DNA from 2 places in the Geobacillus sp. GHH01 genome. Region 2 is predicted to be linked to the other one. Evidence: a T-box and tRNA genes for the amino acid it is inferred to sense, from the RefSeq annotation. Region 2 holds a T-box; the other holds one or more tRNA genes.
What was found. A T-box is a leader RNA that pairs with one kind of tRNA and senses whether it is charged. The one in region 2 lies ahead of GHH_RS13370 (valine--tRNA ligase), so its partner is inferred to be a tRNA-Val.
Positions count from the first base shown of each region.

Region 1: it has a tRNA-Val gene. The T-box ahead of GHH_RS13370 (valine--tRNA ligase) is inferred to sense a tRNA for this amino acid. The anticodon was not compared.

Region 1 is NC_020210.1:786,033-792,459, forward strand. It holds gene GHH_RS04030 (glycosyltransferase family 4 protein) at 1-486, shown strand, start outside; gene GHH_RS04035 (polysaccharide pyruvyl transferase family protein) at 486-1,541, shown strand; tRNA gene GHH_RS04040 (tRNA-Val) at 1,654-1,725, shown strand; partial or broken gene GHH_RS17910 (ISLre2 family transposase) at 2,012-3,335, shown strand; gene GHH_RS19375 (DUF6431 domain-containing protein) at 3,804-4,361, shown strand; partial or broken gene GHH_RS04060 (helix-turn-helix domain-containing protein) at 4,502-4,882, shown strand; gene GHH_RS04065 (IS1634 family transposase) at 5,005-6,427, opposite strand, start outside.
Region 2 is NC_020210.1:2,703,641-2,710,067, forward strand. It holds gene GHH_RS13370 (valine--tRNA ligase) at 1-2,070, opposite strand, end outside; T-box leader at 2,171-2,503, opposite strand; gene GHH_RS13380 (hypothetical protein) at 2,643-2,831, shown strand; gene ysxE (spore coat protein YsxE) at 2,870-3,901, opposite strand; gene spoVID (stage VI sporulation protein D) at 3,945-5,000, opposite strand; gene hemL (glutamate-1-semialdehyde 2,1-aminomutase) at 5,119-6,408, opposite strand; gene hemB (porphobilinogen synthase) at 6,425-6,427, opposite strand, start outside.

The DNA of each region.
Region 1 (6,427 bases), 1.7 Mb from region 2:
CTGTTTCCGACCTTGCACGCCGTCGTTGTCGGAGACGGCCCGCGCTTTTCTGACGTGCAGAGCCTTGTCCGCCTCATTCACCAAACGTGCCGCGAGTCGTTTCTCCATCTCGTTGGCGAACAAAGCGATATGGCTGTGTATTACTCACTCGCTGACGTTGTTGTCGGCACCGGCCGTGTCGCTCTAGAAGCGATGGCATGCGGCAAACCGGTGCTCGCCGCTGGCAACCACGGCTACTTCGGCGTTGTCGAGCCAAGCGGTTATGCCGAAGCATGGGAGTGTTACTTTGGCGATCACGGCTCGCGCCAAGGGTGCAGCCGCTATCTTCTTTCCCAAGACTTAAAACGGCTGCTTGCCTCCCCCTCATACCGCGAACAACTAGGCACGGCCGGACGGGAGTGGGTGAGACAGCAGTTTCATATCAAAACGTGTGTCGACCAAGTGCTTGGCGTATATGCATCCTTGTTGAAAGGGGAATCGTCATGATGAAAAAGGTGTTGTATATCGGTTGGATCGGCTTTCAAAACGTAGGCGACGAGCTGTTATGGAATCTTTTTGCCTCCTATGCCCGCCAATACGCCCCGGACGTTCAAATCATCCCATCGACGCCCAAGGTCAACTGGAAAGATACGAGCCCGTACGACGCCGTCGTGCTCGGCGGCGGTTCGCTCTTGCTTCCAGGCTACATGGCCGTTTTGCAAGAGGCGCACGAAGCTGGAAAACCAATATGGATATGGGGAAGCGGCATTGACTGGATCGGTGAAGCTGAAACCGACGCCTTGTGTGCAGGCGCTAAGCCAGCGCTTCACCGCCACTTTTCCGCCAACGACGTCGAGCTGTTCCGCACCGTCCTCGCCTCGGCCGCCTTTGCCGGCATTCGCGGCCCGCTCAGCGAAGCGGTATTAAAAACGTTAGGCGCCTATCCTGCAAACGTCCGCGTCATCGGCGATCCAGGGCTGTTATTGCAGACTCCCGCCTCAGCCGAACCGCCAAACAAAGAAAAAACGATCGGCATCAACTGGGGGACGACATACAATCGCCTATTCGGCCAACACGAAACACTCGTCGAAGACACCCTCGCCCGCGCTGCCAAAATGTGGATCGCCTCCGGCTACCGGATTCACTTGTACATCGTCTGGCCGAACGACCGCTCCGCCTGCGAGCGGCTGTACAAAAAAATTAACTGCCCGGAGCGCGTCACCTTCGACCGCGCACTATATGACGAACGGCAGTTCATCGAGCGGCTTCAGCCTCTTGCCGCCACCGTCAACTTCAAACTCCACGCTAATTTGTTGTCCCTGGCCGCCGGCGTCCCGGCCGTCATGCTCGGCTACCGGTTTAAAGTGTTCGACTTCGCCGCCTTGCTCGGCCTTGACCGGTATGTCGTCTCGACCGCGAGCCCGCAGCTTGAAACAGATTTGATCGACACCGTCGCCCTCGCGGAACAACACCGCCGCCGGATCATGGAACAATACGAAACCGCCCGCCGCCAGTACATTCCGCTCTTGCTCGAGCCGTTTGAGCGCGGGTTGTTTCGATAAGGGGGAGGCGCGGGCTTTCCCTTTTTTCATGATGAACACTAATTTTTTTAAAAAAGTGTTTGACAAACGAGGAAGGCATATATATAATAAAAAATGTGTTTGAAAGCGATATGACCTGTTAGCTCAGTGGGAGAGCACTTCCTTGACAGGGAAGGGGTCGGGGGTTCAAGTCCCTCACAGGTCATCACAAAACACCTCGATCTCGATGGAGATCGAGGTGTTTTTTTATTGCCCCGCCGCCTATGCGAACACAAAGAGTGAGTAAAATATTTGTGGGTGAAATTCAGGAAGGATCCCCGACGAGCGTAGCGAATTTTTGTTCGCCACGCTCGTCGGGGCCACCAATCCAAAAACAAATCTCATGTAAAAAGGACTCTCTCCCTGCTATGATGGTGATGACCAACATCCATAAAACAGGAGGGAGGGAGTCCATGAAACATCTTACCACATAATGGCCCCTATTAAAAGAGTTGGAGGAGCAATTAGTAAGAACTCTTCAAAAGGTGTTCGCTGTCTTGTTGGCCGCCCTTTTGGAGGAGATTGATCAACAACTGGCGGAAGCGCGGGACAAGCGGCGGTATCAGCTGAAAGATAAACGGCCGACCACGATCCAAACGCTGTTTGGAGAAGTGGCGTTCCGTCGGAACGACTACTATGATCGACAAACAGGGGCCTATACCTTCTTGCTAGATGCCGAACTGGGCTTTGATGGAGCGCAGTCGATCAGTCCGTGCCTCGAGGAAACGGCGGTCGAGTTGGCCGTAGAGTGCTCTTCCTACCGCAAAGCGGCTCGCACGCTGGAGTCGATCGTGGGGTATGCGGTCATGAGCCACGAGGCGATTCGCCAACTGGTGCTGGAGGCCCCTGTCTCGCTGCACCACCCTGTTTCCCAACGGCACGGCCGAGTGCTGTTTGTGGAGGCGGAAGGACTCTGTTTCCCGCCAGGGGAAAGGGAAACGGGCGAAAGAAGAGAAAATCCTGGCGGTTCATGAGGGATGGAGACGAAGCGGTTCGCAGCTCGAGCTCGTGAACCGGCGCTGCTGCCTCCATGAAGGGGCGGGAGACGTGTGGGAACGGTTTGAAGAGTGGCTGATGAAGGAATATGCCTATGATCCGTGCCGGGACCTTTTGATCATCAACGGCGACGCGGCGTCGTGGATCACGGCCTGCTGGGAGTATTTTGGAAAGCGAGCCTGCTTTCAGTTGGATCGATTTCATGTGGCGCGGGAGCTGCGCCAATGCCTCTCCGGCCATCCGCGTTGGCGGGAGGTGCGGAGGAAGCTGGCGAAACAAGACGAAGAAGGACTTTTGGTCGAGCTGAACAGCGCGGTCGGCACGTTGGGGGACGAAGGCAAAGAACAACAGCTGGCCGCCTTGATTCGCCGGATCGAGTCGATGCCGGGATGCATCCGGGACTACCGGGAGTGGCTGTCGGAGCAAGGGGTGGAGACGACCGGCATGCGTCCGATGGGCCATGCGGAGAGTGTGATGAGCCGATTTGCGCATCGGGTGAAATCCCGCCGCAGCTGGAAAGACCAAGGGCTTCGGGCGTTTCTGAGGGCGATGGCAGCCCGAATCGACGGGATCGGGTGGAGAAAGGGACGGTGGGAGGAGCAAGAGCCCCAGTCGGCCGTCTCGGCCTCAACAAAGTCCAAGCGGATCGAACAGGCCAAACGGAAGGCAGGACGGTTGTGGGCGGATGTGATGCGACAAAACATCCCGTATCTTCAGCAGTCATCCGGGACGCCGATCCATCAAGCGTTGTCGGCGCTCCGGGATGGTGGTTGGGTGTAAAAAAATGGAATATCGTATCATCACCTCAAGATGAGGGATGAGAGTCCGAAAGCGCTTACGATATCAATTCCTGAAAATGGTTCACTAACCGGTGATTGACAACGTCCGTAGTGAACCGAAAAAATGTTCTCCACAAAGTCTTGACTGACTCGCAAAGTAGTTACCTAAGTAAATGAACAGACACTATAGTATACAGTATAATTTTTAAATGTCTATGTGGTCATTAGTTGTAAGCCTTTTGTTCATTTTTCCTGAAATTTTCCTAACTTCGTTATCTCACTCATCGTTAAAAATTGATGCGTGGTGCGTTTTTCCTTGTAAATTATCACTTTATTTCGGAACAAAAGAGCCATTTTTTTGCACATTCCTTCAGAAAGCCCTCTCCCCTTTTCTGAAAGAATGTGCTAAATTTTTTGTGAATTATTTCGGAAGAGAAAATCCATCGGTTCAGAGGAGGGGGAGGAGGACGTGATTCAATTTCATGACTTTGGCATTGACGTCCAAACGTATGCAGAGCGTGGAAAAGAAAACGACTTCCCTCTTCTGAAAAAGTGTCCGCATTGCCGGGCCAAGCGCCCGTTGCACCGCCACGGTTACTATGAGCGAAACGCATTGACCCCACATGGTGATGATCGCATTTGGATTGTCCGGTATCGCTGTCGGGAATGCTTGAAGACGGTGAGTGTGCTGCCTTCCTTTCTCCTCCCGTATTTTCAGTATACGTTGTCCGCCATATGGCAAGTCGTGAAAGAGCAGTTGGGATTGACCGAGGGGACGAACCGGGCTCCGTTTCTCCCGACAAAGGACGGCATCATCTTTTATGTCCGACGGTTCTGCCGAAACCTATCAAGCCTTCACAGCTTTTTTGCGAGGCGGTGGAGGATCATAGGCCCTATCGTGAAAAAAGAAAAGGAACGGGCTTCCTGGTGGATCCGGACGTTGGAGAAACACGGTCTCTATTCGGTCATCAGAGACATGTGGGAGGACGGATTCCGACACCCTTTTGCGAATCAAATGGGATCCTGATTTTACATACATATCCTAAATTGGAAATAGTTGAGGTTCCCACAAACCTTTCCTATCGACGGAGAAAAAGCGATCCGGTACGATAAGGGCAGACGGACCGGAACGGTCCTGATTCCAAGTGAGACAAGGAGGAGATTCGAATGGATGAGTCGATGAGACACGACATTGCCCTGTTTCGGTACGGGCTAATCGCTCCGTTGGTGAATGGGCAGGTGGAACCGAAGACGTATCTGAAAGAGGTGAGCGAGCGAGTGCACCATGTTCCCCACCAGGGCGACAAACGAATCGCAGCCAAGACGATCCTCGATTGGTGCACCCGATACAAAAAAGGGGGCTTTGACGCCTTAAAGCCGAAGCGCCGTTCGGACCGCGGCCACTCAAGGCGTCTGTCGCCCGATGATGAGGATCATATTTTAGCCCTAAGAAAAGAACATCCCACCATGCCCGTGACGGTGTTCTACGAACACCTGATCGAGCAGGGGGAAATCCCAGAAAATCATACCTCTTACTTTACTACTCACATTTCGCACCCTAACAAGGTCAAAACAAAGGATTTTTTATTTAGTTTTTCAGAATAACTTTTTGACCACACGACGAGCGATGGCTATCCTTTTTTTACCATCGCTGGTCGTTCCGTATGACGTTACACGTAAATGCTCTCATCCAGCCCCAACCCCTGCAGAATCCTTCGTTGTTCAGGGGTGAGGGAGCGATCCAGTGAGCGTTGGATGCGTCCATCCGGCAGCTCCAGGAGGACGACGTTCACATATTGAAACAGCTGGAAAATCGCCTGCCCCGTCGGTCGGGTCAGCTTGCGGCCTCCGGCGCCCTTTAATGGGTGTTCGGGTGTGATGAACTGGCGCACCCGGCGCTGAAAGACGCGGTAAATGGCCAAGGCCAAGAGAAACAAATAGCCCAATACCGCAACTCGTTCTGGCTTTTTGACATAGATCTCATCCGTGAAAAAAGGGTCTTTCAAAAAAGCGAAGTTCATTTCCACCGAGATCTGCCCTTTATACAGCTTCAAGATCTCTTGGGCATCCATTTGTTGGCCCTTCCATTCCTCCGGAACGGTCGTGACGAGGACAAACCGGGACGCTTTCCGTCTTGCCTGTTCCCACGCGTTTTGGTCGAATTCGACGTCAAGGCGCAAGAGATACCGCGTCTCCATCTCGGGTTCCGCCCCTTTTTTCGGCCGTCCGCGCCGTTTTTTCGGGCGTACGATCTCTTCGACCGCGGCCTTGACCTGATGAAACCGTGGGCGAAGGGACGTCTTGAGGGACGCCAAGGCTTGTTCAGCGTCTTCCCGGCACGAGAAAGGGTGGCGCTCCCAATGGGCTTGTTCCTCGCGAAGAAGCTCCGCTTCTTTGGTTCGTTCTTTTTCAAGCGTCTTTCCTTTTCGCTGGTCGAGCGCGCTCGATTCAACAACGATCAGCCGAACGGGGTGGCCTTCATAGGTGGAGGATGTTTCCCATACCCGGTACGTGGCGCCGTTTCTCTCCGCCAACGTAAAGGGATCGCTCCACGTCGTGTCCTCAGCATCCGCTTCGGCCAGCGCGGTTTTCACGATCCGGAGCGACGAAGGGCCTCTGGTGATCAAAAAGGCGTTGGCCGCTTTGGTTTGCGCCAGGGTCTCTTTCGTCATCGCGGCGGAATCGGCCACGTAAATCCATTCGTCTTCGATTTTGGCCTGCTTCAGCTGTTCATGGACACGAGACAGCACCTCGGGATTCCATGTTTTATCGGGCAGGTTGCCGTCGTGCACATCGCCGTAAAACGGGATGCCGTCCTCGTTGCCGACCAGTCCGAAGCCGATCTGTTTTTGCCAACGATGATGGCGGTTATAGCCATGTGTGATCTGCAAAGCCTCTAATGAGGCCGATTCATACGCGCCGTAAACCGTCTTGTCCGTCGTATCGGCGTGAAAGGCTCGGAGGGAAAGGCCTTCTTTGCGATAAATGTGAATCAAGCAAGTGCTGATCACCTTGTGAATGTCGGCCTCATACAAGCGGTCGAGATGACGAGCCAAGGCATCGTCGTTCAACCAGGAAGGATGGAGACCGGGA
Region 2 (6,427 bases):
GAACGGCATGAACGGGTGAAGCAGGCGCATCGTGTTGTCGAGCACATACGCCAACACGGAGCGCGTCGTCTTTTTCGCCGCTTCGTCGTCACCGTAAAGCGGCAATTTCGCCATTTCAATGTACCAGTCGCACAAGTCGTCCCAAATAAAGTTGTACAGCGTACGCCCCGCTTCGCCGAATTCGTATTTCTCAGCGAGCTTCGTCACCGTCTCGATCGTTTCGTTGAGACGCGTTAAAATCCAATGGTCGGCGACCGTTTTTTCGCCGCTCAAATCAAGCTCCTCGTACGTCATGCCGCCCATGTTCATCAAGGCAAAGCGCGAGGCGTTCCAAATTTTGTTAGCAAAATTCCACGTCGCTTCGACTTTTTCTGTGCTGAAGCGCAAGTCTTGCCCCGGCGAGCTGCCGGTCGCCAAGAAGTAACGGAGCGCATCGGCGCCGTACTGGTCGATCACATCCATCGGATCGACGCCGTTGCCGAGCGACTTGCTCATTTTCCGCCCTTGGGCGTCGCGGACGAGGCCGTGGATGAGCACGTCTTTGAACGGGCGCTTGCCGGTGAATTCGAGCCCTTGAAAAATCATGCGCGACACCCAGAAGAAAATGATGTCATAACCGGTGACAAGCACATCGGTCGGGTAGTAGCGCTTGTAATCCGGCGATTCTGTATCCGGCCAGCCCATGGTCGAGAACGGCCAAAGCGCCGAGCTGAACCATGTGTCGAGCACATCGGGGTCTTGTTCCCAGTTTTCGATGTCTTTGGGCGGTTCATGGTCGACGTAAATTTCACCCGTTTCTTTATGGTACCATGCCGGGATGCGATGCCCCCACCAAAGCTGGCGTGAAATGCACCAGTCGCGGATGTTTTCAAGCCAATGCAAATACGTTTTTTCAAACCGTTCCGGCACGAACTGCACTTTGCCGTCGGTTTGCTGGAGCTTGATGGCGGCTTCGGCGAGCGGCTTCATTTTCACGAACCATTGCGTCGACAAATACGGTTCAATAACTGCGCCGCTTCGTTCGCTATGGCCGACCGAGTGAACATGCTCTTCAATCTTAAAGAGAACGCCTTGTTCTTGCAAATCGCGGACGATCTGCTTCCGGCATTCAAACCGGTCAAGCCCTTGGTATTGCAAGGCGTTTTCGTTCATCGTGCCGTCTTCGTTCATGACGAGAATGCGCGGCAAGTTGTGGCGGTTCCCGATTTCAAAGTCGTTCGGGTCGTGCGCCGGCGTAATTTTGACCGCCCCAGAGCCGAACTCCATGTCGACGTACTCATCGGCAATGATCGGAATTTCACGGCCGACGATCGGCAGCTTGACCGTTTTGCCGATCAAATGCTTGTACCGCTCATCATCCGGATGGACGGCAACGGCCGTATCGCCGAGCATCGTTTCCGGGCGGGTCGTGGCCACTTCGATGAAGCCGGAGCCGTCGGCGAGCGGATAGCGCATATGGTAGAGCGCGCCTTTGACCTCTTTATACACGACCTCAATGTCCGACAACGCGGTTTTCGTCACCGGGTCCCAGTTGATGATGTACTCGCCGCGGTAAATAAGCCCTTTCCGGTAGAGAGAGACGAACACTTCGCGCACCGCTTTTGAGAGCCCTTCATCGAGTGTGAACCGCTCGCGCGTGTAATCGAGGCCAAGCCCCAACTTCGCCCATTGGCTGCGAATATGGCCGGCGTATTCTTCCTTCCACTTCCACGTTTCTTCTAAAAATTTTTCCCGGCCTAAATCGTAGCGCGACAGCCCTTGCTGGCGCAGCTTCTCTTCCACTTTCGCCTGGGTGGCGATGCCGGCGTGATCCATTCCCGGAAGCCACAGGACGTCATACCCTTGCATCCGTTTCATGCGCGTAATGATGTCTTGCAGCGTCGTATCCCACGCATGCCCTAAGTGCAATTTGCCGGTGACGTTGGGCGGCGGGATGACGATCGTAAACGGTCGTTTGTTCGGATCACCGGTCGCTTCAAAAAATTTTCCTTTCAGCCACCATTCGTAGCGCCCCGCTTCGACCGCGCGGTGGTCGTATTTGGGCGGCATCGACACTTCGTGCTGTGCCATGTTTCATTTCCCTCCTTCAACATAATGGACAATGCGGCCGACGGCGGCTTCCCACTGAGCAATGCCGCGCAGCCGGCAAGCAAAAAAGCCCCTTTCATCCAAAAAGGACGAAAGGAGCTGCTTTCGCGGTACCACCTTTTTTCTTAAGCCTAGAAGGCTGGTGATGGAAAGGTCTGCAACACGGCCAAACCACCGGTGAAAAACCGGCTTCGTTTGGCGAGCCAAAAGGTTGAGTTGACCAACCTTCTAGAAGCTTAAGCGCTTCATTGGCATAACGGCATGACGCCGGCTTCCTCTACTCGGCAGCAGCGCCTTTCAAAGAAGCAGCTCAAGGGCGACCTTCCAGCAGCCGTCATCCTAGGAAATCTCGCAGCTTCTGATTCCCCTCTCTGCAGGCGCGGACCGCTGTACTCCTCCCCGTCTTCGCTTTTGTCATCATGGTTCGATTATTATACTACCATTGTCCATCATCTTTGCCAAGTTTTTATTTATTTATTCCATCCGTGTGCATTTGGTGACAAACCATCGCACGTTTCATATTGTATAGTAAACCGGAGAAGGAGGGAATGTCGATGCGGCGATTCAACCCGTATTCGTGGCCGCCGTGGCTGAGGCAAGTGCGCGCCGTCTGCGCCCAAGTGATCATCCCGCTCACCATTTTTCAAGCGATCCGCACCATTTTTCTGCCAACGACGTTTGATGTCATTTTATTGGCCATCTTCGTTTTCATTGCCGTGGCGCTCCATCTGGAATGGATTTAGTGCGACGCCGTTTTGTTTGGGCTGCATTCAAAACCCATTTAATCATTGCTGCTTTCATCCGCCGGCGGTTCGTTGTCTACCGCTTCTTCCTGCTGCCGCACGGCGTCGCGTTGGACAAGGTGCATAACGAGCGCCTCCATATTTTTGAACGCCAAATAACGACGCTGCAACGCGGCCACATATTCCCGTTCGTTCCGCTCGTTTCGCGAAGCGGCCTCATACCGCTCCAAACAGCGGACAAACCCACGCGGCTCCGCCAAATGGCTGTATAAAAACGCCCGCTCCCCGTCGGACAGCGGCAACTCCTTCTCGTACTCCTCCATTCCTTCAAGCCACTCGCGCCCAAGCGGCGGCATTGTCTGTACGTGAAAACGGAGCGCGGCGATCACATCAAAGAGCGGCGAATTCCAATGCGCCCGCTCCCAACTGATCCAATACGGCGGGATATAGTGGGAGAGGCGCGCTTTGCCGTGCACCCAAGCGATGCGCCATTGCTTCGTCTCTTTGAGCGTCTCTTCCCACACATCGAGCCGTTCTTCAGCGAACGAGTACGCGCGCATCACCTCATGAAAATACGTGCAGCATTGGAGCTGAAACGGAGACATGTACCACGCCGCTTCGTACCGCTCAATCCGTTCTTCCCACACCGTCCGCGCCCGTTGCCATTCGTCCTTTTTTTTCTTTCGGTACGCCGCCGCCTCTTCCTCACTCACCTCGATCGTGCGGACGGTGGTGCGATGGAGGCGGGCGAGCTCGCGAAAAAAGGCGTCCACGGCATCCTTCTCCACCTTTGATTCGCCGTCATGCCATGCTTGCAAATAATAAAGACGGCCGCCTTCTGTGGCAAACAGCGACCGCCGCCGCGTCAGGTAAAGCGGGAGACAACGGGGGCCGCCATGCTGAAGAGACTGCCAAACGGCGGCGGCTTCTTGCTCGCTTTCAAGCGTCTTTAAAGCGAAAACGCCGCGGTTCGTGTATACCTTGACGGCTTTGCCTCGCTGCTCCATGCGCACTGGACGAAGCCCATACTGGACGAGCACAGCATCATATCGGTCAGACTGTGCGGCCATCGTTACGCCCCCTTATCGGCAAAAGAAACGGAAAGCGTCCCTTTTATGAGAAAGGACGGCTTCCCGCCATGGCCGGAATATACAAAAGCTGCCCCTCGTGCACGTCATCTGGGCTTTCCAAATCATTGGCGCGCAAAAGCTGCGAGACGGTCACATCATACCGTTCGGCAATCTTGTCCAATGAATCTCCTTGCTGGACGATGCAAATTTTCAGTTTCGTAAACTCTTCCGCCTCGCTTTTCGCAAACAGTTTCGTCAAGTAAAGCGCATTTTCGCTTTTTGTTTTCGTTTCTTCTTCCTCTTCTTCCTCAACCGCCTTTTTCGCCGCCCCGATCGATACCTTCGCCTCAGTTGGCGGCAGCAGCGAAGCGATGTCTTCCTCCGTCTGTGCGCTGACCGTCTTCGTTTCCGTCTCAAGCGGCAAAAACGGCTCTTTGGCCTCCTCTTCTTCCTCAGCCTCCGTTTCTTCATGACGCATGGCGGCCGGCTCCATGACGGAAACCGTCGTTTCGCCGGCGGCAAAAGCCGGCTGTTCATCCGCCTCATCGGCGAGATCATCCACGGAAGCAAACGCTTCCTCACCGGCCGCTTCCTTGCGGGCGATTGATTCAAACGGGGCAAACAGCGGCTCATCGTCCTCCTCATCGTCCGGCAAATCATCGTCAAGCGGCGCTTCACTGATCCCACTGATCGAAATGTCGGCAGTGATCAGCAATCTTCCGTTTTCATCCAAATCATAATCAAACGATTCAACCGTCACGTATACATCCTCAAGGGAACGAATGCGGTTTTTTGGAATCGTAATATCGATTGGAAACCGGTGCGACAGTTCGCTGATCCCGTCTTCGCGCACCGCAATGTGCTGAATGAACCGATAGCTGGCCAGCTCAAACACGTCGTCATCCGCTTCGGCCTGCCCTTCGTCCGCTTGGCGGAATTCGCCGCTCAACTCAAGCGCGCCGCGGATCGTAATATATTGGTCGTACTCATCGACGGAAATGACCGGATCAAGAGAAATGGATAAAAACTCGGCGACTTCCTGTCCTCTTTTAAACCAGACCGATTCTTCCAATGAAAAACGCAAATACGATTGCTCCAACCGGGCCTCCTCCTTCCGTCCCTTCGGCAAATAGTTTCTATGACATTATCCATTGTATGAACGGAAAAGAGGCGGTATGATAAAAAATTGGGCTGCCGACCGTCGGCAGCCCCTTTCCTTATCCACGCAGACGGGCAAACACCCGCTCAGCAGCGGCAATCGTATATTCAATATCATCATCACTGTGCGCCGTCGACAAAAACAGCCCCTCAAATTGCGACGGCGGCAGGAAAATACCCTCATTCGCCATTTCCTGATAATAGGCGGCAAACAGCTTCAAGTCGGACGTTTTCGCTGTCTCGTAGTTGACCACCGGCTCGTTCGTGAAGAAAAAGCCGATCATCGATCCAGCGCGGTTGATCGTATGCGGAATGCCGTACTTCTCCGCCGCCTGATGAAGACCATCCGCAAGGCGCGCCGCTTTGCGGCCAAGCTCTTCGTACGTTTTCGGCGTCAGCTGGCGGAGCGTCTCGTACCCGGCCGTCATGGCGAGCGGGTTGCCGGAAAGCGTGCCGGCTTGGTACACCGGGCCGCTCGGCGCGACAAGCTCCATGATCTCGGCTTTGCCCCCGTACGCTCCGACTGGCAAGCCGCCGCCAATCACTTTGCCAAGGCACGTCAAATCCGGCTCAATGCCGTAATACCCTTGGGCGCAATGGTAATCGACGCGGAATCCGGTCATGACCTCATCAAAAATCAATAAAGCGCCGTATTGTTTCGTCACCTCGCGCAGCCCTTCCAAAAAGCCAGGCACTGGCGGAACGACGCCCATATTGCCGGCGACCGGTTCGACGATCACCGCGGCGATGTCTTCGCCAAACCGCTCAAACGCATAGCGGACGCTGTCCAAGTCGTTGTACGGCACGGTGATCGTATGCTGGGCGATCGACTCCGGCACGCCCGGGCTGTCCGGCAGGCCGAGCGTCGCCACGCCAGAGCCGGCTTTAATGAGCAGCGAATCGCCATGGCCATGGTAGCTGCCTTCAAATTTGATAATTTTGTTGCGCTTCGTATAGCCGCGCGCTAAACGGAGGGCGCTCATCGTCGCCTCGGTGCCGGAGTTGACCATGCGCACAACCTCGACGGACGGCACCCGCTCGATGACGAGCTTAGCGAGCTCATTTTCAAGCAATGTCGGAGCGCCAAAACTCGTGCCTTGTTCCGCCACGCGCTTCAACGCTTCCACGACCTGCGGGTTGGCATGCCCTAAAATGAGCGGACCCCATGACAGCACATAATCGATGTATTCATTGCCGTCAATATCGTAAATTTTCGCTCCTTGGCCGCGCGCCATAAAAATCGGCGTCATCCCGACCGACTTGAAGGCGCGCACCGGGCTGTTCACCCCGCCTGGCATCAATTTCACCGCTTCTTCGTATGCTGCCTTTGACCGTTCATAGCTCCGCATCATTCCGTCCTCCTCTTTA